2 regions of the Spirillospora sp. NPDC052269 genome follow, and region 2 is predicted to be linked to the other one. Evidence: riboswitches for the same ligand, from Rfam matches in the RefSeq annotation. Region 2 holds a riboswitch; the other holds the start of a gene.
The links. A riboswitch is a leader RNA that binds a small molecule or an ion and turns the genes downstream of it on or off. The one in region 2 is predicted to bind glycine.
Positions count from the first base shown of each region.

Region 1: it holds a riboswitch for glycine, as region 2 does, so the genes downstream of both, gcvT (glycine cleavage system aminomethyltransferase GcvT) here and gcvP (aminomethyl-transferring glycine dehydrogenase) in region 2, are expected to answer to the same signal.

Region 1 is NZ_JBFAUU010000009.1:215,926-226,704, forward strand. Features, by position in the region: gene AB0L06_RS21095 (amino acid permease) at 1-1,074, shown strand, start outside; gene AB0L06_RS21100 (glutamine synthetase family protein) at 1,071-2,417, shown strand; gene AB0L06_RS21105 (aldehyde dehydrogenase family protein) at 2,431-3,789, shown strand; gene AB0L06_RS21110 (3-oxoacyl-ACP reductase) at 3,791-4,555, shown strand; gene AB0L06_RS21115 (alginate lyase family protein) at 4,552-5,766, opposite strand; glycine riboswitch at 5,922-6,019, shown strand; glycine riboswitch at 6,021-6,124, shown strand; gene gcvT (glycine cleavage system aminomethyltransferase GcvT) at 6,201-7,301, shown strand; gene gcvH (glycine cleavage system protein GcvH) at 7,322-7,711, shown strand; gene glyA (serine hydroxymethyltransferase) at 7,714-8,982, shown strand; gene AB0L06_RS21135 (L-serine ammonia-lyase) at 9,058-10,431, shown strand; gene AB0L06_RS21140 (winged helix-turn-helix transcriptional regulator) at 10,439-10,779, opposite strand, start outside.
Region 2 is NZ_JBFAUU010000003.1:144,507-155,285, forward strand. Features, by position in the region: gene AB0L06_RS07205 (tetratricopeptide repeat protein) at 1-244, opposite strand, end outside; gene gcvP (aminomethyl-transferring glycine dehydrogenase) at 490-3,366, opposite strand; glycine riboswitch at 3,434-3,548, opposite strand; glycine riboswitch at 3,549-3,644, opposite strand; gene AB0L06_RS07215 (flippase-like domain-containing protein) at 3,895-6,594, shown strand; gene AB0L06_RS07220 (MerR family transcriptional regulator) at 6,711-7,313, opposite strand; gene AB0L06_RS07225 (bifunctional nuclease family protein) at 7,715-8,185, opposite strand; gene ftsR (transcriptional regulator FtsR) at 8,367-9,239, opposite strand; gene AB0L06_RS07235 (FHA domain-containing protein) at 9,356-9,892, opposite strand; gene AB0L06_RS07240 (DUF881 domain-containing protein) at 10,269-10,779, opposite strand, start outside.

The DNA.
Region 1 (10,779 bases), on a different contig from region 2:
GTCTCGCCCGGCCACACCTTCCTGCTGTTCGCGGTCCTGCTGGTGATCCACGCGCTGCTGAACCAGTTCGGCGTCCGGCTGGTGGCGCTGCTGAACGGCGTGAGCGTGTGGTGGCACGTCCTCGGCGTCGCGGTCGTCCTCGGCGTGCTGGCGATCAAGCCGTCCCACCACCAGAGCGCCACGTTCGTGTTCACCAAGTTCGTCAACCAGACCGGCTGGCACTACGGCGTCTACGCGGCGCTGATCGGCCTGCTGCTGTCGCAGTACACGCTCACGGGGTACGACGCGTCCGCGCACATGACCGAGGAGACGCACGACGCGGCCCGGTCCGGCCCGCGCGGCATCGTGAACTCGGTGCTGATCTCGATCGTCGCGGGCTGGCTGCTGCTGCTCGGCATGACCTTCGCGATCGGCGACTACGACAAGGCCGCCGCCGACGGGCCCGCGCAGATCTTCACGTCCGCGACCGGACGGTCCCTCGGCGACGTGCTCATCCTCATCTCGTTCGGCGCGCAGTTCTTCTGCGGGACGGCCTCGGTCACCGCGAACTCCCGGATGATCTACGCGTTCTCCCGGGACGGCGCGCTCCCCCTCTCCCGCGTCTGGCACCACATCAACGCGCGCACCCGGACGCCCACCAACGCGATCTGGCTCGCGGCGACCTGCGCGTTCGTGCTGGCCCTGCCCGCGCTGTGGAACTACACCGCCTACCTCGCCGTCACGTCCGTCGCGGTGATCGGCCTCTACATCGCCTACGTGATCCCGACGTTCCTGCGGCTGCGGCAGGGCGACGCGTTCGAGCGCGGGCCCTGGCACCTCGGCCGCTGGAGCCGTCCGATCGGGACGGTCGCGGTGGTCTGGGTCCTGATCATCTCTGTCCTGTTCATGCTGCCGCCCAGCAACCCGATCACCACCGACAGCTTCAACTACGCGCCGATCGCCCTCGCCGTCGTCCTCGGCGGCGCCGCGCTGTGGTGGGTGCTGTCCGCCCGCCGCTGGTTCAAGGGCCCGAAGGTGCAGGGCACCGCCGAGGAACTGGCCGCCATCGAGGACGACCTGAAGGGGGTCGCGTGAACCTCGACGAACTACGCGACGAGGTCGCGGCCGGACGGATCGACACCGTGATCATCGCGATCGCGGACATGCAGGGACGGTTGCAGGGCAAGCGGCTGTCGGCGCGGTTCTTCCTGGAGGAGGTCGCCGGGCACGGCTCGGAGGGCTGCAACTACCTGCTGGCCGTGGACGTCGACATGAACACCGTGGACGGCTATGCCATGTCGTCCTGGGAACGCGGGTACGGGGACTTCGTGATGCGGCCCGACCTCGCGACGCTGCGGCGGATCCCCTGGCAGGAGGGCGCGGCGCTCGTCCACGCCGACCTCGGCTGGGAGGACGGCTCGGACGTCGCGGCGTCCCCCCGGCAGATCCTGCGCCGCCAGACCGACCGGCTCGCCGAACGCGGCTGGACGGCCTTCGCGGGCACCGAGCTGGAGTTCATCGTCTACGCCGACACCTACGAGGACGCCTGGAACCGCGCCTACCGCGACCTCACCCCGGCCAACCAGTACAACGTGGACTACTCGCTGCTCGGCGGGGCCCGGGTCGAGCCGCTGCTGCGGCGGATCCGGCTCGGCATGGAGGGCGCGGGCATGTACGTCGAGTCCGCCAAGGGCGAGTGCAACCTCGGACAGCACGAGATCGCGTTCCGGTACAACGACGCCTTGTCAACGTGTGACAACCACTCGTTGTACAAGACGGGGGCAAAGGAGATAGCCGCGCAGGAAGGCATGGCCATCACGTTCATGGCCAAGCCCAACGAACGCGAAGGAAACTCCTGCCACATCCACCTGTCGCTACGGGACGCCGACGGACGGCCGGTGCTCGCCTCATCCGAGGGTGCGCACGGCCTGTCGGATGTCGGACGGGCGTTCATCGCCGGCCAGCAGGCGCTCATGCGCGACTTCACGCTGCTCTACGCGCCGACGATCAACTCGTACAAGCGGTACCAGCCCGGCTCGTTCGCGCCGACCGCGATCAAGTGGGGCCTGGACAACCGGACGTGCGCGCTGCGGCTCGTCGGGCACGGGCCGTCCCTGCGGATCGAGAACCGGACGCCCGGCGGCGACGTGAACCCGTACCTGGCCGTCGCCGGGATGATCGCGGCCGGGCTGCACGGCATCGACAACGACCTGCCGCTCGAGGAGCCGTACCGGGGCAACGCGTACGCGTCCGACGCGTCCACGGTCGCCCGCTCGCTGCGCGACGCCGCCGCCGACTGGACGGCGTCCGACCTGGCCGCCGAGGCGTTCGGCAAGGAGGTCGTCGAGCACTACGCCAACAACGCCCAGGTGGAACTGGACGCCTACGACCGGGCCGTCACCGACTGGGAGCTGTTCCGCGGCTTCGAGCGACTGTGAGAAGGGTGCTTCGTTGGAGCTGATCAACCCCGCGACCGAGGAGGTCGTCACGTCCGTGGCGATGGCCTCGGTCTCCGACACCGATCGGGCCGTCGAGCGGGCTCGCCGCGCTTACGTCCACTGGCGGGCGGTCTCCCCCGGCGACCGCGCGCGGCTGCTGCGGCGCTTCGCCGAAGTGGTGGACGAGCACGTCGACGAGCTCGCCGAGCTGGAGGTGGACGAGGCCGGGCACCCGATCGCGCAGGCCCGCTGGGAGGCCGGGAACCTCCGTGACGTGCTGCTTTACTACTCGGCCGCGCCCGAACGGCTGACCGGGCAGCAGATCCCGGTGCCGGGCGGGCTGGACGTCACCTTCCACGAGCCGCTCGGTGTGGTCGGGCTGATCGTCCCGTGGAACTTCCCGATGCCGATCCTCGGCTGGGGCCTCGCCCCGGCGCTCGCGGCCGGTAACACGGTGATCGTCAAGCCTGCCGAGACGACGCCCCTGACGGCGCTGCGCGTCGGGGAGCTGGCGCTGGAGGCCGGGCTGCCGGAGGACGTGGTGACCGTCCTGCCCGGCGAGGGCCCGGTCGCGGGACGGCGGCTCGCCGACCACCCGGACGTCGCGAAGATCGCCTTCACGGGCTCGACGCGGGTCGGGCAGGAGCTGATGGCCGCCTGCGCGGCGAGCGTCAAGCGCCTCACGCTCGAACTCGGCGGCAAGTCCGCGAACATCGTCTTCGCGGACGCCGACCTGGAGAAGGCCGCCGCCACGGCCCCCGGCGCGGTCTTCGACAACGCCGGGCAGGACTGCTGCGCCCGGTCCCGCATCCTCGTCCAGCGGACGGTCTACGACCGGTTCATGGAACTGCTGGAACCTGCCGTCCAAGCCGTGGTGGTCGGTGATCCGCGGGACGAGAAGACGCAGGTCGGGCCACTGATCAGCGGCGCGCACCGGGCGCGCGTCGCCTCCTACGTCACCGGCGGCGCCCCCGTTGCCGTCCGGGGTTCGGCTCCGTCCGGGAAGGGGTTCTGGTTCGCCCCGACCGTCCTCGCCGGGGACGGCGTGACCGACCTGCCCGCGTGGCGCGAGGAGGTCTTCGGGCCGGTCGCGATCGTCGTCCCCTTCGAGGACGAGGCGGACGCCGTCCGGATCGCCAACGACACCCCGTACGGCCTGTCCGGCTCGATCTGGACGCGCGACGTCGGCCGCGCCTTCCGCATGTCGCGGGCGGTCGAGGCCGGGAACCTGTCGGTCAACTCCCACTCGTCCGTCCGCTACTGGACCCCGTTCGGCGGCTTCAAGCAGTCCGGCCTCGGCCGCGAACTCGGCCCGGACGCCCTCGCCGCCTTCACCGACACCAAGAACGTCTTCATCTCGACGGAGGAATAGCGTGCAGCGATTCGAGGACCGCGTCGCCGTCGTCACCGGCGGAGCCAGCGGGATCGGCCTGGCGACGTCCCGCCGCCTCGCCGCCGAGGGCGCGAAGGTCGTCATCGCCGACCTGGACGAGTCGGGCGGCCGGAAGGCGGCCGACGAGGTCGGCGGCCTGTTCGTCCGCACCGATGTCACGTCCGAGGACGACGTGAAGGCCCTGTTCCGGGCCGCCCACGACGCCTACGGACGGATCGACGTCGCGTTCAACAACGCGGGCATCTCGCCGCCCGACGACGACTCGATCCTGGAGACAGGGCTCGACGCTTGGAAACGCGTCCAGGACGTCAACCTGACCAGCGTCTACCTGTGCTGCAAGTACGTGATCCCGTACATGCAGGCGCAGGGGAAGGGCTCGATCATCAACACCGCGTCGTTCGTGGCGGTGATGGGCGCGGCTACCTCGCAGATCTCCTACACGGCGTCCAAGGGCGGGGTCCTGGCGATGTCGCGGGAGCTGGGCGTCCAGTTCGCCCGCGAGGGCATCCGCGTCAACGCCCTCTGCCCGGGGCCGGTCTCGACGCCGCTCCTCCAGGAACTGTTCGCCAAGGACCCGGAGAAGGCGGCCCGGAGGCTCGTCCACATTCCGACCGGGCGCTTCGCCGAGCCCGAGGAGATCGCGGCGGCCGTCGCGTTCCTGGGCTCGGACGACGCGTCCTTCATCACCGCGTCCGAGTTCCTCGTGGACGGCGGCATCTCGGGCGCCTACGTCACCCCGCTCTAGGGAGCGTCGGCGTGGGTCAGGGTCTCCCAGCCGAGGAAGTGGGACGGCCCGGCCGGGCGCTTGGCCGTGACCAGGGCGCCTGTCTTGGGCAGTGAGACGCCCAGGCGGTGGTGGTAGGCGTTGTACCCGACCTCCAGGACCGGGCCGAGGCCGGTCTTGGGGGCGCCCTTGCAGAGCCAGGACGGAGCCTTCGTCCCCAGGTCGTACTGGGCGTGGAACTCCATGGCCTTGGTCAGGCGGGGCTGGGCCTCCTTGTAGAGGTCCAGCCCTTGGAGGCGGGCGGTCTCGGCGACGTGGATCGCGGCGTCCAGGCCCCAGCCGGTGTGGCCGAAGTCCCGGCAGGTCTCCTGGGCGAGGCCGTCCACGAAGGTGCCCTGGCCCTGCCAGTACTTGATCGTCGCGGCCTTGCCGCTGATCCCGGCCGGGGTCTTCGGGAGCGCGCCGTCCTTCTTCAGGTAGACGTACTCGGGCAGGCGCTTGCGCCAGCGCGCCACGGCCGTGTTGAAGGTGGCCCGGTCGTCGGTGTGGACGGCGATGGAGAGCGTCGCGTCCGTCATGATCAGTTCCCAGTTGCCGTTCGTGGTCGGCCGGTCCTTGTTGACCATGGGCAGGTAGACGGTCCGCAGGAAGGACGCGAACTTCTTCCTGCCCGTCCACTTGGCGCCGTACGGGGAGTACTTGATGATCTCGGCGGCGCGGGCCCAGTCGTTGGCGGCCCAGGCCGCCTGGAGCGGCGCGTTGGAGTTGGTGTGCTGCTTGAGGACCTTCGCCCACGCGTCCATCAGCTGGACGGCCTTGGCCGCGTACTTCTGATCATGGTTGACCGTGTAGGCGAGGGCGTCGGTGTAGGCGGCCATCGCGTCGTCGCGCTCGTCCGAGCAGCCGTGGTTCGGGTTGGACGACGGGCCGCACTCGACGTTCGCGCGGGGCTTCGGCGTCCGCTTGAGGTCGGCGTACTTGCTCGCGAGCATCGCGTCGTAAGCCGTCTTCCACGGCTGCTTGCCCGCCTTCACACGGGTGCGCATCGTGTCGAGCTGCTGCTTGCCGACCAGCACGCCCGGGTGCTTGAACCCGGCTGCCGACGTCGCGGCGACCGCCCCCGCCTCGTGCCCGCCGGACGCGCCGTCCCAGGCGACCGCCGCCACGGACGCGGCGACCACCGCGGCCCCCGCGCCGGACGCGAGCCACACGCGGCTCCGGGTGAACGCCATCATGAGATCCTTTCGTCGGCTGAAAAGTCCCTGAACGTCGGATCATGCAACCGTCGCGATCGGGCGCCGTCAATCAGAACGGCGAAATACGCCGCAAAGGGCGACAAGTCGGCTGGTAGCGGGGTCGAGCGCGCTGGTACATTGCGGGCAGCCGTTGAACCCGCGCGGGAGAGTGCTCCCGCCGCCAGCGGGGGCCGCCGAAGGAGCAACTCCTCCCCGGAACCTCTCAGGCCCCACGGACCGCGCGGACCAGGCGACCTCTGGAAAGCGAGGGCGTCCCGCGCCCTCCGCCGAAGGTGAAAGCCCCCCTTTCGTCGCGGGGGTGAAACTCTCAGGCGCCGATGACAGAGGGGGAGGCACCGAGCCGCCCGGGGCGCGATGGGACCATTGACGGGACGTCCACGCGCGCCATCCGCGACCAAGGAGCCAGACCCATGTCCGCCGATCCGACTCCCAAGAAGACGCCGCTGTACGACGTCCATGCCGCTCTGGGCGCCAACCTCGTGGACTTCGCGGGCTACCTCATGCCGCTCCGGTACGCCAGCGAGACGGCCGAGCACAAGGCCGTCCGCGACGGCGCCGGCCTGTTCGACCTCTCCCACATGGGCGAGATCTTCCTGACCGGCCCGCAGGCCGCCGCCGCACTGGACTTCGCGCTGGTCGGCAACATCTCGCCGATGGCCGTGGGCAAGGCCCGCTACACCATGATCTGCGCGGAGGACGGCGGCGTCCTGGACGACCTGATCGTCTACCGCCTGGCCGCCGAGACCTACCTGGTCGTCGCGAACGCCTCCAACGTCGCGGTCGTCCGGGAGGCCCTGGTCGAGCGCGCCAAGGACTTCGACACCGAGGTGGACGACCGGTCCGACGCCTACGCGCTGATCGCGCTCCAGGGCCCGGACGCGCAGGACATCCTGCTCCGCTTCACCGACGCCCCGCTGCCCGAGCTGAAGTACTACGCGATCCTGCCCGGGACCGTGGCCGGGGTGGACGCGCTGATCGCGCGCACCGGCTACACCGGCGAGGACGGCTTCGAGCTCTTCGTCGCCGCGGCCGACGCGGTGAAGCTGTGGAACGTCCTGGCCGGGGTCGAGGGGGTCATGCCGTCCGGGCTGTCGGCGCGCGACACCCTGCGCCTGGAGGCCGGGATGCCGCTCTACGGCAACGAGCTGACCGCCGAGACGACCCCGTTCGAGGCGGGGCTCGGCCGGGTGGTCAAGTTCGAGAAGAACGGGGACTTCGTCGGACGGCCCGCGCTGGCCGCGCGTGCGGAGGCCGCCGCAGGCCGTAGGCTCGTGGGACTGGTGGCCCGCGGGCGCCGGGCGCCCCGCAAGGGGTACGCGGTCGTCGGCCCGGACGGCACGCCGTGCGGCGTGGTGACCAGCGGCGCTCCGTCGCCCACACTGGGCAAGCCGATCGCCATGGCCTACCTGGACTCCTCGGTCCCCGAGGACACCACCGGACTGGTCGTGGACGTCCGCGGCCGGCACGAGCCGGTCGACGTCGTCGCCCTGCCTTTCTACAAGCGTTCCTGAATCCTGGAGAGAGAACAACCGTGAGCGTTCCGGAGCAGCTCCGCTACAGCGAAGACCACGAGTGGGTCGCCGGTCTCGACAACGAGGACGGCATCGTCACCATCGGCATCACCCAGCATGCCGCCGACGCGCTCGGCGAGATCGTCTTCCTCGAGCTCCAGCCGAAGGAGGGCGAGAGCGTCGAGGCCGGCGAGCCCTGCGGCGAGGTGGAGTCCACCAAGTCGGTCAGCGACCTGGTCTCCCCGGTCAACGGCGAGGTCACCGCGATCAACGCGGCCGTGATCGAGGAGCCGAAGGTGATCAACGACGACCCGTACGGCGAGGGCTGGATCTTCAAGGTCAAGATCACCGAGGAGCCGGGCGACCTGCTGGACGCCGCCGCCTACGCCAAGCTGACCGAGGAGTCCTGAGCATGACGGCCCCCTCCTCGCACGACGCCCCGCTGGCGGAGGTGGACCCGGAGGTCGCCGCCGCGGTCGCCGACGAGCTGCACCGCCAGCAGTCGACCCTCGAGATGATCGCCTCGGAGAACTTCACGCCGGTCGCGGTGCTGGAGGCCCAGGGGACGGTCCTCACCAACAAGTACGCCGAGGGCTACCCGGGCCGCCGCTACTACGGCGGCTGCGAGTACGTGGACGTCACCGAGCAGCTGGCCATCGACCGGGCCAAGGCCCTGTTCGGGGCCGAGTTCGCCAACGTCCAGCCGCACTCGGGCGCGCAGGCCAACACGGCCGTCTACTTCGCGCTGCTGAACCACGGCGACACCATCCTGGGCCTGGACCTGGCGCACGGCGGCCACCTGACCCACGGCATGCGGCTCAACTACTCGGGCAAGGTCCTCAACGTGGTGCCCTACCACGTCCGCGAGGACGACGGCCGGGTGGACATGGACGAGGTCGCGCGCCTCGCCGAGGAGCACCGGCCGAAGATGATCGTGGCCGGCTGGTCGGCGTACCCGCGTCAACTGGACTTCGCCCGGTTCCGCGAGATCGCCGACTCCGTCGACGCGCTGCTCATGGTCGACATGGCCCACTTCGCGGGCCTGGTCGCCGCCGGGCTGCACCCGTCGCCCGTCCCGTTCGCCGACATCGTCACGACGACCACGCACAAGACCCTCGGCGGTCCGCGCGGCGGCCTGATCATGGCGAGGGAGGAGTTCGGCAAGAAGATCAACTCTGCCGTCTTCCCCGGCATGCAGGGCGGTCCGCTGGAGCACGTGATCGCCGCCAAGGCGGTCGCGCTCAAGGTCGCGGCCTCGGAGGAGTTCGCGGGCCGCCAGCGGCGTACGCTGGAAGGGGCACGCATCCTGGCCGAGCGCCTGCTCGCCGAGGACGCGGCGAAGGCCGGCGTGAAGGTGCTGACCGGCGGCACGGACGTCCACCTGGTCCTGGTCGACCTGGTCGACTCCGAGCTGACCGGCCGGGACGCCGAGGACCGGCTGCACGACGTCGGCATCACCGTGAACCGGAACGCCGTCCCGAACGACCCGCGTCCGCCGATGGTGACGTCCGGGCTGCGGATCGGCACCCCGGCCCTGGCCACCCGCGGCTTCGGCGCCGAGGACTTCCGCGAGGTCGCCGACGTCATCGCGCTGGCGCTCCAGCCGTCGTTCGACCAGGCGGCCCTGGCCGCCCGGGTGAAGGCCCTGGCCGACAAGCACCCGCTCTACCCGAACCTGTGATCACCGTGCCCCCGTCCGCCCCCGGGGCGGCCGGGGGCCACGTGTTTCCGCACGCTACAACGGAGTAGCAAGTCCATGGCTATCAGCGTTTTCGACCTCTTCAAGATCGGCATCGGGCCGTCCTCCTCGCACACCGGAGGACCGATGGCGGCCGCCCACCGCTTCGCGCGCGGACTCGACCAGGACGGCGTCCTGGAGAAGACCGCGTCCGTCCAGGCGGTCCTGTACGGCTCGCTCGGCCTGACCGGCAAGGGGCACGGCAGCGACAAGGCCGTCATCCTCGGCCTGGAGGGCGACAAGCCCGAGCTGGTGGACGTGGACACCGCCGACGAGCGCATCGCGCGCGTCCGCGAGACCGGGTCACTGGTCCTGTTCGGCTCGCACCCGGTCCCGTTCGTGATCGGCGAGCACCTGGTGTTCGAGCGCAAGATCTCCCTGCCCGGCCACCCGAACGGCATGCGCTTCACCGCGTTCGACGCCGACGGCAACGAGCTGCGCAGCAGGGTCTACTACTCGGTCGGCGGCGGCTTCGTCGTCGACGAGCACGCCACCGGCGCCGACCGCATCAAGGCCGACGACACCGTCCTGCCCTACCGCTTCGACAGCGGCGTCGAGCTCCTGGAACTCTGCCGCGAGACGGGCCTGTCGATCTCCGCGCTGATGATGGAGAACGAGAAGGCGTTCGGCCGCTCCGAGGCCGAGATCCGGTCCGGCCTGGTCGAGCTGTGGCACGTCATGCGCGCCTGCGTGGACCGCGGCTGCTCCCGCGAGGGCCTGCTGCCCGGCGGCCTGAAGGTGCCCCGGCGCGCGCCCCGCCTGCACCGCACGCTGATCGCCGAGAAGGCCACCGACCCGCTGCACGCGATGGACTGGGTGACCCTGTTCGCCCTCGCCGTGAACGAGGAGAACGCCGCGGGCGGACGGATCGTCACGGCCCCCACCAACGGCGCGGCGGGCATCGTCCCGGCCGTCCTGCACTACTACGACCGGTTCGTCCCGGGCGCGGACGACGAGGGCGTCGTCCGCTTCCTGCTGACCGCCGGGGCCATCGGCGTCCTGTTCAAGCAGAACGCCAGCATCTCCGGCGCCGAGGTCGGCTGCCAGGGCGAGGTCGGCTCCGCCTGCTCGATGGCCGCCGCCGGCCTCACCGAGGTCCTCGGCGGCACCCCCGAGCAGGTCGAGAACGCCGCCGAGATCGGCATCGAGCACAACCTCGGCCTCACCTGCGACCCCGTCGGCGGCCTCGTCCAGGTCCCCTGCATCGAGCGCAACGCCGTCGGCGCCATCAAGGCCATCAGCGCCGCCCGCATCTCCCTGCGCGGCGACGGCAAGCACTTCGTCTCCCTGGACCGCGCCATCAAGACCATGAAGGACACCGGCCGGGACATGCTCGACAAGTACAAGGAGACCTCGCGCGGCGGCCTCGCCGTCAACGTCATCGAGTGCTGACCGGCCGTTAGGCGGGGCGGACGCCCCGGCCGTGGGGGGTGTGGGCGCCCTCGCGGGCGGGTTCGCCGCAGGCGGCGCAGACGACCTCGGGAACGAGGTCGGCGCCGCAGGAGTGGGTCCAGGTGACGGGCGGATCGTCGCTGTTGATGTGGCGGTCGCCCCACTTGAGCAGCGTCAGCAGGACGTCGCCCAGCTCGCGTCCGGCCTCGGTGAGGTGGTACTCGTACCGGGCCGGACGGTCGCTGTACTGCTCGCGGTAAATGATCCCGCTGTGCTCCAGCTTGCGGAGGCGCGCGGTGAGGATGTCGCGGGACGCGCCGGTGTTGCGGGCGATGCCGTCGAAGCGCC
Region 2 (10,779 bases):
CGACCGCGAGGCCGAGCGCGGCCCGAGCCCGGTGCGGGGTGTCGCCGAGTGCGAGCACCTCCCCGAACAAGGTCGCCGCGCGGTCGGACTCGCCGTCCTCGGCGAGCCGCCGCGCCCGTTCGCACATCTCCGCCGCCTGGTCGGCCTCGGCTCCCCCCGGCCCGCCGTCCCGCGGGTCGGCTGACTCGGCTGACGCGGCCTCAGCCGACCGTCGCGGCGCGGCCTGTCCGGGCGTGTCGTTCATGATCGTCTACTGCCCTCTGGGGGTCGGGGTTCGGCGGTGCCGAGCCTAGCGATCCGGCCGCCTCCGCGTCCCGCCCCGACACACCCGGACTTGATCATGCCTCCGGCGTGTCGCCGGGCCACGCCCTTTACGTTGTAGATCACAAACGGGGACGGGAAAGGGCCCGTTCCCGGGACGTCCCGGGAACGGGCCCTCACCCTGCTCTCGCCCTGCCTGCCCTCGCCCTGCCCTCAGGCGAGGACGGCTCAGTCCTCGAACGCCTCCGGCGGCGGGCAGGAGCAGATCAGGTTGCGGTCGCCGTACGCCTGGTCGATGCGGCGGACCGGCGGCCAGTACTTGCCCTCGCGCAGGGACGGCAGCGGGTACGCGGCCGTCTCACGCGTGTAGGCGTGCTTCCAGTCCTCGGCCAGCAGGCTGTCCGCGGTGTGCGGGGCGTTCCGCAGCGGGTTGTCCTCACGGTCGAAGGTCTCGTCGGCGACGGCCTCGATCTCCCGGCGGATCTCCACCATGGCGTCCACGAACCGGTCGAGCTCGGCGAGGTCCTCGCTCTCGGTCGGCTCGATCATCAGCGTCCCGGCGACCGGGAACGACAGCGTCGGGGCGTGGAAGCCGTAGTCGATCAGCCGCTTGGCGACGTCCTCGGCGGTGACCCCGGTCTCCTTGGTGATCTTGCGGAGGTCGGCGATGCACTCGTGCGCCACCAGGCCGTCCCGGCCGGTGTAGAGGATCGGGAAGTGCGGGGACAGCTTCGCCGCCAGGTAGTTGGCGGCGATGATCGCGCCCTCGGTCGCCGAGCGCAGGCCGTCCGCGCCCATCATGGCGATGTAGGTCCACGAGATCGGCAGGATGCCCGCCGAGCCCCACGGCGCCGCCGAGATCGGGCCGACGCCGGTGTCCTGCGGGCCGGCCTCGGCGCGCAGCGGGTGGGACGGCAGGAACGGCGCCAGGTGCTCGCGGACGCCGACCGGGCCCACGCCCGGGCCGCCGCCGCCGTGCGGGATGCAGAAGGTCTTGTGCAGGTTCAGGTGCGACACGTCCGAGCCGAACTCGCCCGGACGGGCGAGGCCGACCAGCGCGTTGAGGTTCGCGCCGTCCACGTAGACCTGGCCGCCCGCGTCGTGCACGGACTTGCAGACCTCGGTGATGGACTCCTCGAACACGCCGTGCGTGGACGGGTAGGTCACCATGATCGCGGCCAGCGCGTCGCCGTGCTTGGCGAGCTTGGCGTGCAGGTCGTCCACGTCGATGTTGCCGCCGTCGTCACACTTGACGACCACGACCCGCATCCCGGCCATCACCGCGGACGCGGCGTTGGTGCCGTGCGCGGACGACGGGATCAGGCAGACGTTGCGGTGCTCCTCGCCACGCGAGGCGTGGTAACCGCGGATCGCCAGCAGCCCGGCCAGCTCGCCCTGCGAACCGGCGTTCGGCTGCACCGACACCTTGGCGTAGCCGGTGATCTCGGCGAGCCAGCCCTCCAGCTCGCCGATCAGCTCGACGTACCCGGCGGCCTGGTCGACCGGCGCGAACGGGTGGATGTTCGCGAACTCCGGCCAGGTGATCGGCTCCATCTCGGTCGTCGCGTTCAGCTTCATCGTGCAGGAGCCGAGCGGGATCATGGACCGGTCGAGCGCGATGTCCTTGTCCTGGAGGCGGCGCAGGTAGCGCAGCATCGCGGTCTCGGAGCGGTGCGCGTGGAACACCGGGTGGGTCAGGTACGGGCTCTCCCGGCGCAGGGAGTCGAGCGCGTCCCCGGCCGGGGTCTCGGCGACGCCCTCCACGCCGAACGCCCGCCACACGGCCGCGACGTGCTCGCCGGTGGTGGTCTCGTCGCAGGCGATCCCGACGTGGTCGGCGTCCGCGAGGCGCAGGTTCACACCCAGTTCGCGGGCGGCCGCGACGACCTCGGCGGCGCGGCCCGGGACGCGGGCGAGGACGGTGTCGAAGAAGTGCTCGTGGACGACCTCGACGCCGCCCTCGCGCAGTCCGGCGGCCAGCGTGACCGCCTGGCCGTGCGCGTGCTGCGCGATCGCGGCCAGGCCCTCCGGGCCGTGGTAGACCGCGTACATGCTCGCCATCACCGCGAGGAGCACCTGCGCGGTGCAGATGTTGCTGGTGGCCTTCTCCCGCCGGATGTGCTGCTCGCGGGTCTGGAGCGCCAGCCGGTAGGCGGGCTTGCCGTCGATGTCGACCGAGACGCCGACCAGGCGGCCCGGCATCTGCCGCTGGATGCCCTCGCGGACGGCCATGTAGCCGGCGTGCGGACCGCCGAAGCCGAAAGGCACGCCGAACCGCTGCGCCGAGCCGACCACGATGTCCGCGCCACTGTCCCCCGGGGACCGCAGCAGCGTCAGCGCGAGCAGGTCGGCGGCCACCACGGCCTGCATGTCCCGCGCGTGCGCCGCGTCCACCAGCGGCGTCAGGTCGCGGGCGGCGCCGGACGCGCCCGGGTACTGCACCAGCACGCCGAAGAAGTCGCCCTCCGGCAGCCCGGCGGACAGGTCGGCGGTGACGACCTCGATGCCCAGCGGGACGGCCCGGGTGCGGATCACCTCGATCGTCTGCGGCAGCGCGTCGGCGTCCACCAGGAACGCGCCGGGCTCCTTGCGCCTGCCCACGCGGTGGGCCAGGGCCATCGCCTCGGCGGCGGCGGTCCCCTCGTCCAGCATGGAGGCGTTCGCCACCGGCAGGCCGGTCAGGTCGCCGACCACGGTCTGGAAGTTCAGCAGCGCCTCGAGGCGGCCCTGCGAGATCTCCGGCTGGTACGGCGTGTAGGCGGTGTACCAGCCCGGGTTCTCCAGCACGTTCCGCAGGATCACGCCCGGCGTGTGGGTGCCGTGGTACCCCAACCCGATCATGGAGGTGAGCACGGCGTTCTTCTCGGCGAGCTCACGCAGCCGGGCCAGCGCGGCCGGCTCGGACAGCGCGGGCGGCAGCGCCAGCGGACGGTGCGTGCGGATGGCCTCCGGGACCGCCGCGTCGATCAGGGCCTCGGCGCCGGAATAGCCGATGGCCGCCAGCATCCGGGACCGCTCGTCGCCGGACGGGCCGATGTGCCGGTCGGCGAAGGCCGTCCGCGGGGTCTGTGGCGAGGCCACGGGTGCGAAGAACTGGGCGGTCATTGGGGAGAGCCTCCTGGGCTGCGAAAGCGGTCGCTCAGGGCGTCCCCGGCCCGGCCGGCCGGTGACGGTCTCCCCCTCTGTCGTGGCACCTGAGAGCTTCCCCCGCGCACGCGCGGAATTTCCCCTTCGGTGAGACGGCCCGTCCCCGTTTCCGGGCGCGCTCGCCTGCTTTCCAGAGGTGCCTCGTCTGCGCGGTCCTTTTGCCTGAGAGGTTCCGGGGAGGTTTGCCCCTTCGGCGTTCCACACTGGCGGCGTGGAATCTCTCCCGCGCAGGGTCAGCGGCGTTTCCTGTGGGAAAAACTCTATCCAATACAGAGCACGATCGAACGCGGCGGACCCCCTCTCCGCGACGTGACCGGAACCCCGGCGGCCCACCGGGCGTTCCCTCAACGGGGGACCGGCCGGGTCGGCGTGGCGGACCTGGGCCTCCCCCGCCGCGTCCGCCGGAGAAAGTACGATATTCGCAGCTCACGGTCGGGAGGACCCACAACCGCGGGGGCGGGGACGACGACGGAACGGCGGTATGGCGTGACGCGGACCCAGGACGGCGCGGCGCGGACCGAACATGATTCGGACCGGACCGGGCCCGATCCCGGCGTCCCCGAGGACGGGACGGACCCGCGCGAGAACGCGCCGGACCCAGGCGAGGAAGCGTCGGACAGGGCCGTGGACGAGGCGAACCCGGGCGGCGACAAGGCGAACCCGGGCGAGGAGGCGGGGCCGGCTCGGGTCGAGGAGCCGCCCTCGCCGCAGCGCATCCGCCGCTCCGGCGACGCGATCCGGTTCGCCACCGCGCTGGCCGGCCTCGGCGCCGTCATGCTGCTGGTGACGATCGCCCAGCAGACCACGCACGGCCTCCAGACCGACATCGTCGAGGGCACCGCGCACGCGCCCCGCTGGCTGCTGTCGCTGGCCACGCTGGCGTCCAGCTTCGGGGTGCTCGCCGTCCCCACCGCCTTCGCGGTCGAACGCCTGTTCAACCGGGACGGCGTCCGGGTGGCGATCGCGGTGCTGGCCGCGATGATCACCTTCGGGCTGACCGTGGCGATGAACGACTGGGTCGTCCCGGCCGCCCCGAACGGCCTGCTGGACGCCCTGATCTGGGGCAGTTCCGGCACCGCCGTCGTGCACACCGACATCGCGCCGGTGATCGCGTTCGTCGCCGCCGTCGGGATGGCGGGCCGCACCCGCTGGCAGATCGCCGCCTGGACCATGATCGGCCTGGCCGCGCTCACCGGGCTGACCGCGTCCTACGCCTCGGTCTCGGCGCTCGCCGCCACCTACTTCCTCGGCGAGGCGATCGGCCACGGAACGCTGTACGCGGTCGGCACGCCGAACCCGCGCCCGACCGGCGCCGCGGTCGTCGCGGCGCTGGAGCGGCTCGGCCTGCGCCCGGTCGCGGCGCGGCAGGTCGCCACGTCCGCCGACGAGCCGCGCCGGTACGCCGTCGCGGTCGCCCCCGGCCCGGACGGCGTGCCGCACGACGGCGCGGGCCGTCCACTCCCCCGGGGCCGCTGGCAGCTCCAGGTGAACGTGCTGGACCGCGACCAGCAGACGGCCGGGCTGGTGTATCGCCTGTGGCGGCTGGCGCGCCTGCGCGCCGGCACGAACCGCCGTCCGCTGCGATCCCTGCGCCGGGCGCTGGAGCAGGAGTCCCTGATGGCCTACGCGGCGTCCGCGGCGGACGTCCGCACCCCGCGTCTGACCGGCACCTGCGAGGTCGGCACCGAGGCCGCCCTGCTCGCCTACGAGCACGTCCCGGGACGGCGGCTGGACGAGCTGGACGACGCCGAGATCGACGACGCCCTCCTCACCGGCATCTGGCACCAGTTCGCCCGCCTCCAGGCCGCGCGCCTGGCCCACCGCCGCCTGGAGGGCCACGCCATCCTGGTGAGCGGCCCGGCTCGTCCCGCCTCCCCCGCCCAGGCCGACGCCCCGGCCCCGGACGAGACGGGCCCGGACGAGCCCGCCCCGGACGAGGCGGCGTCCGGTGGGGGCCTGGTCCACCTGGTCGACCTCGGCGTCGGCGAGGTCGCCGCGGGCGATCTCGTGCTGCGCCTGGACCGGGCCCAGCTCCTCACCACCCTGGCGCTGCGCGTCGGCGCCGAACGCGCCGTCGCGACGGCCGCCCCGGTGCTGGGCGAGGGCGCGCTCGCCGCGGCCGTCCCGCTGCTGCAGCGGGTCGCGCTGACCCGGGCGACCCGCACCGCGGTCCGGCACGACCGGCGCCTGCTGACGCGGATCCGCGAGCAGATCCTCGAGCTGGAGCCCGAGGCCGAGACCGAGCCCGTCCGGCTGGAGCGCTTCCGGTCCCGGACGATCGTGAGCATCGTCGCCCTCACCTTCGCCGCCTACATCGTCATCCCGCAGTTGACCAGCGTGCAGTTGGACACGATCGGCGACCGGGCGAACTGGTGGTGGGTCGCGCTCGGCGCCGCCGGAGCCGCCGTCACCTACCTCGCGGCGGCGCTCATGCTCATCGGGTTCGTGCCGGAGCGGCTGCCCCTGTGGCGGACGATCCTCGTCCAGGTGGCCGCGTCCTTCGTCAAGCTCGTCGCGCCCGTCGCCGTCACGGGCGTCGCGCTCAACACCCGCTACCTGCAGAAGTCCGGGATCCGGTCCGGACCGGCCGTCGCCAGCGTCGGGGCGTCCCAGCTCCTGGGGATGGTGGTCCACATCCTCCTGCTGGTGGTGTTCGGGTTCATCACCGGGTCCACGCAGACCGCGACCCACGACCTCGCGCCGTCCCGGACGATCATGATCGTGCTGCTGATGCTCGCGATCCCGGTGGCGGTGGCGCTCGCCATCCCGCGCGTCCGGCGGCTGGTGACCGCGCGGCTCCGGTCGATGTTCTCCGGGGTGCTGCCGCGGCTGGTGGACGTCCTGCAGTCGCCCCGCAAGCTCGCCACGAGCCTCGGCGGCACGCTGCTGATCACGGCCGCCTTCGTGGTCTGCCTGGACGCCTCGATCCGCGCGTTCGGCGGCCACCTGCCCTGGACGGCCGTGGTCGTGGTGTTCCTGACCGGGAACGCCCTGGGATCGGCCGCGCCGACGCCCGGTGGCCTGGGCGCGGTCGAGGGCGCGCTCACGCTGGCGCTGACGATCTCCGGGCTGCCCGCGGAGATCGCCACCTCGGCCGTGCTGCTGTTCCGGCTGCTGACCTTCTGGCTGCCGGTCGCCCCCGGCTGGGCGGCGTTCGCCTACCTCCAGCGCAAGGAGGCCATCTGACGGGGCGCGGGATTCCGGCGTTCACGCCGGGAGGCGGGCCGGAGGATCGGGGCCGGAGGGGCCGGAGAGATCAGGTCGTCAGGTCGGGAGGACGTGCCGGGCGTCGAACCGGGAGATCAGCCGGTGCGGCGGGTGCGGCGGCGGTAGGCGAGCTCGTCGTGCGGGTGGGAGTCGTCATCGTCGCCGACGTCGGCGCGCTCGGCCGGCAGGTCGGCGAGGCTGCCCTCGACCTCCTGCCAGACCCGGCCGAGCGCGATGCCGAACACGCCCTGCCCGCCCTGGAGCAGGTCGACGACCTCGTCGGCCGAGGTGCACTCGTAGACGCTCACGCCGTCGCTCATCAGGGTGATCTGGGCGAGGTCCTCGACGCCGCGGTCGCGTAGATGGTTCGTCGCCGTCCGGATCTGCTGCAGGGAGACCCCGGTGTCCAGCAGCCGCTTGACCACCTTCAGCACCAGGATGTCGCGGAACCCGTACAGCCGCTGGCTGCCCGAGCCCTGCGCGGCCCGGACGCTCGGGGTGACCAGTCCGGTGCGCGCCCAGTAGTCGAGCTGACGGTAGGTGATCCCGGCGGCGGCGCACGCCGTGGGGCCCCGGTAGCCGACGTCCTCCGGCGGCGCCGAGACCCGGGTGTCGAAGAGCAGACCCTGCTCTCCGGCGCGCTGGGACGCCATGCGCCTGTCGGGGGTCGCCTTGCCCTCGCCGCTGCTCACCGCCACGCGGACCTCCGGCTTCTATCAGCCCGCGCTGTTTCGTCAAGGGGGTTTGACGAATGACACCACGGGTGTTCCACCAGCACGGTAGGTGCCGGTCAGGGTGTGGTCAACGTTCGTCGTCGGCGCGTCGCCTACCCGGATGAACCGGCTTCACGTGGGCAAACTGCGCACCTCCGCTGTCACCAGACTCCTACCCACGTCCGCCCGGTGCGGAAACGGGAAGCGGGGACCGGTGCAAGAACACTCGGGTGGTGGCATGACCTTGCAGGTCACCCCGGCACCCGGCGCTTTCGCGCCGCCGGGGCGTGCCGGACCGCCGACCCGGGCGCGAACCTCGAGCCTACTGGACGGAACCCGGCGATGCGGGTGAACCGGACGCACAAGCCGGACCCGCGTCCGGACGGTCAGCCCGCGCGGCCGAAGTCCTCTGGGGTGATCGTGTCGAGGAACTCGCGGAACTTCTCCACCTCGTCCTCCTGCTCGTCGGGGATCGCGACGCCCGCCTCCTCGAGGATGTCCTCGGCGGCGAAGATCGTCGCGCCGGTGCGGAGCGCCAGCGCGATCGAGTCCGACGGGCGGGCGCTGACCTCGACCCCGTTGGAGAAGATCAGGTCGGCGAAGAAGATCCCGTCGCGCAGCGCGGTGATGTTCACGGTCCTCAGCTGCACGCTCAGCGCGTCCAGGACGTCCCGGAAGAGATCATGGGTGAGCGGCCGCGCGGGCAGCACCCCCTGCTGGGCGAAGGCGATCGCGGTCGCTTCGACCGCCCCGATCCAGATGGGCAGGTAGCGGTCGCCGTCCGTCTCCTTCAACAGGACGATCGGCTGATTGGAGGGCATCTCGACCCGGACGCCGACGACCTCCATCTGCTTCACAGCGGCTCCCTGCTGGTCCTCGCGGCCTCGGTCTGGTCTCGTCCGGACCGGCTGCCCGCCGACCCCTGTAGCCAACGTACACCCGGCCCGCCTCCGGGTGGCCGGGCGACGGGCGGGCAAATCGCGCCGACCGGGGCCCGCCGCCCCTTCCGGGCGGCGGAACGGCCGGGCGCGTCGGGGCTCACGGGCCCAGGCTCTCCCGCAGTCCGGCCGACACCAGAGCGGCGTGCAGCCGGACCGACAGCTCGGCGACCTCGCGGGCCGTCCGGGCCGCCTCCTCGTGCGCGCCGGGGCTGCGTCGCCGCAGCTGGGGCGCCACGAGCTGTTCGATCAGCCCGACCTGGCGGTCGGCGGCGGCCTTCACCGCGCGCAGGTTCCGGGCCTCGAACCCGAAGCCGCCGAGCGCGGCCACGACGCGGGCCACGGTCAGCGCGTCGCCGTCGTAGTGGGCCCCGGACCGGCGGACGAGCCCGTACTCCTCGAGCTGGGCCAGCAGCGCCTCGGTGATCGACGCGCCGTCGATCAGCTGGCGGCGGGTGAGCCGGACCTCGGCGGCGGGCTCGGCCCCCGCGTCGGCCGCGACCAGGGTGCGTGGACGGCGTGCCGCGTCGGCGCCGCCCCGCCCGTCGGCACCTCGTCCGTCGGCGCTTTTTCCGTTGGCGCCTCGTCCGTCGAGGCCGCGTTCGCCCGTGGCCCGCCCTTCGGCGGCGGGGCCGGCCTCGCCCGCGCGGTCACCCGGCGTGCGCGGCTCGGGGGCCGCCGGACGGCGGGAGCCGAGCGGCATCGGCGTCTCGCCCCGGTCCAGCGCCTCCAGGTGCTGCCTGATCACCCGCAGGGGCAGGTAGTGGTCCCGCTGGGCCGTCAGCACGAACCGCAGCCGCGCCACCTCGGCCTCACCGAACTTGCGGTAGCCCGACGGGCTGCGCTGCGGTTCGACCAGCCCCTCCGCCTCCAGGAAGCGGATCTTGGAGATCGTGATGTCCGGAAAATCAGCCCGGAGCAGCCCGAGGACGTCCCCGATCGTCATCAGGGCCCGGGCGGCCTGCGCGCTCATCACTCTCCTCTTCGTCGCCGCGTCCGGCCTGGTGTCGCCCGTTCCCGCGCCGTGCGCCGCCCGCCGCGGGCGGGGCACCGGCTCCCGGCGCGGGCGGGCGGCCCGCGCCGGACGGTTCAGCCGTGCTGCGGGTTGGTCAGGAACACCAGTCGGAACTTGCCGATCTGCACCTCGTCGCCGCCGGACAGACCGGCTTGGTCGATCCGCTGCCGGTTGACGTAGGTGCCGTTCAGGCTGCCCACGTCCCGCACGGCGAACCCGGCGCCCTGCCGGGCGAACTCGGCGTGCTGGCGGGACACGGTGATGTCGTCGAGGAAGATGTCGCTCTCCGGGTGGCGGCCGGCGGAGGTGCGGTCCTTGTCGAGCAGGAAGCGGCTGCCGGCGTTCGGACCGCGCTCGACCACCAGCAGCGCGGTGCCGGGCGGCAGCGCGTCGACGGAGACCTGGGACGCGGCGGGCGGCCCCGGTTCGCCTGCTTCGATGTCGAGAGCCTCGAACCCGGCGATGGAGATCGTCGAGGTCGACTCGCCGGGAGACTCCCGGGGAGGCGGAGGCTGCTGGCCACTCCGAGTCAACGGAGTGCCGCAGTTCGAGCAGAAGCGGGCATCATCCGGGTTGGCGTGACCGCACTGCGTGCAGTAGACGCTCGGCATCGATCGGCTCGGCCTCCTACCTCCGGCGCGGCGTCCACGGCCCCCGTAAAGCTGCCGCCCGCGCCACGCGCATCCTTCGTCCAACCCACGCCGGGTCACCGTCCCGACCCGGGTGCTCGTGCTCCCGGCACGACACTCGCCATCGCGACGGTTGCCGCAACTTACGCGGGTGAGGCCCGGGGGGTCAACCGGAACGGTCGGCCGGCCGCCCCCACGCTACCTTCGACAATGATCGCAGGTCTACGCCGCCGCGCGGACGGCCCCGACCCGTCCGCCCGTCACCTCTCGATGACCGGCGCCCGACCAGATCCGCCCCGCGGGGACGTGCGCGCAGGACGACATGGCCCGCGCTCGCGGTCCGATCCCCCGTGATCCCCTACCCCGACCGTACCGCGCTGACGGTCATTCGCGCACGCGGGGTGACCGTCACCTCGGCTCCGAGACCACGCAGCGTGCGCACGACGCCGCCCGGAATGCCGAGCGCGGTGGCCATGGTGTGCGGGTCGCCGATGGCGAGGATGCGGTAGGGAGGCGGCAGGAACCTGCCGTCGGCGAGGACGCCCTCGGGGCCGTCCGCGAAGTAGGTGTCGACGCCCGCGCGGACGTCCCCGATCTGGACGACCTCGGCCCCGGCGTCGCGCAGTTCCTCCAGGGCGTCCAGCAGGTTGGCGGCGCGGACGGCGCGGCGCGGGTCGGTCACCGTGATCTCCACGCCGGGGCCCTGGGCCGGGACGGTCCCGGCGAGCAGCCCGTAGTCGTCGGCGCGGCGGCGGGCCTCCTCCAGGGCCGTCTGGCCGCGTGCGTCGCGCTCCAGGCCGGCCTTGGTGTTCTCCAGGTCGCGCAGGTCGCCGCGCAGCCGCTCGGAGCGCTGGGTGAGGTCGGACAGG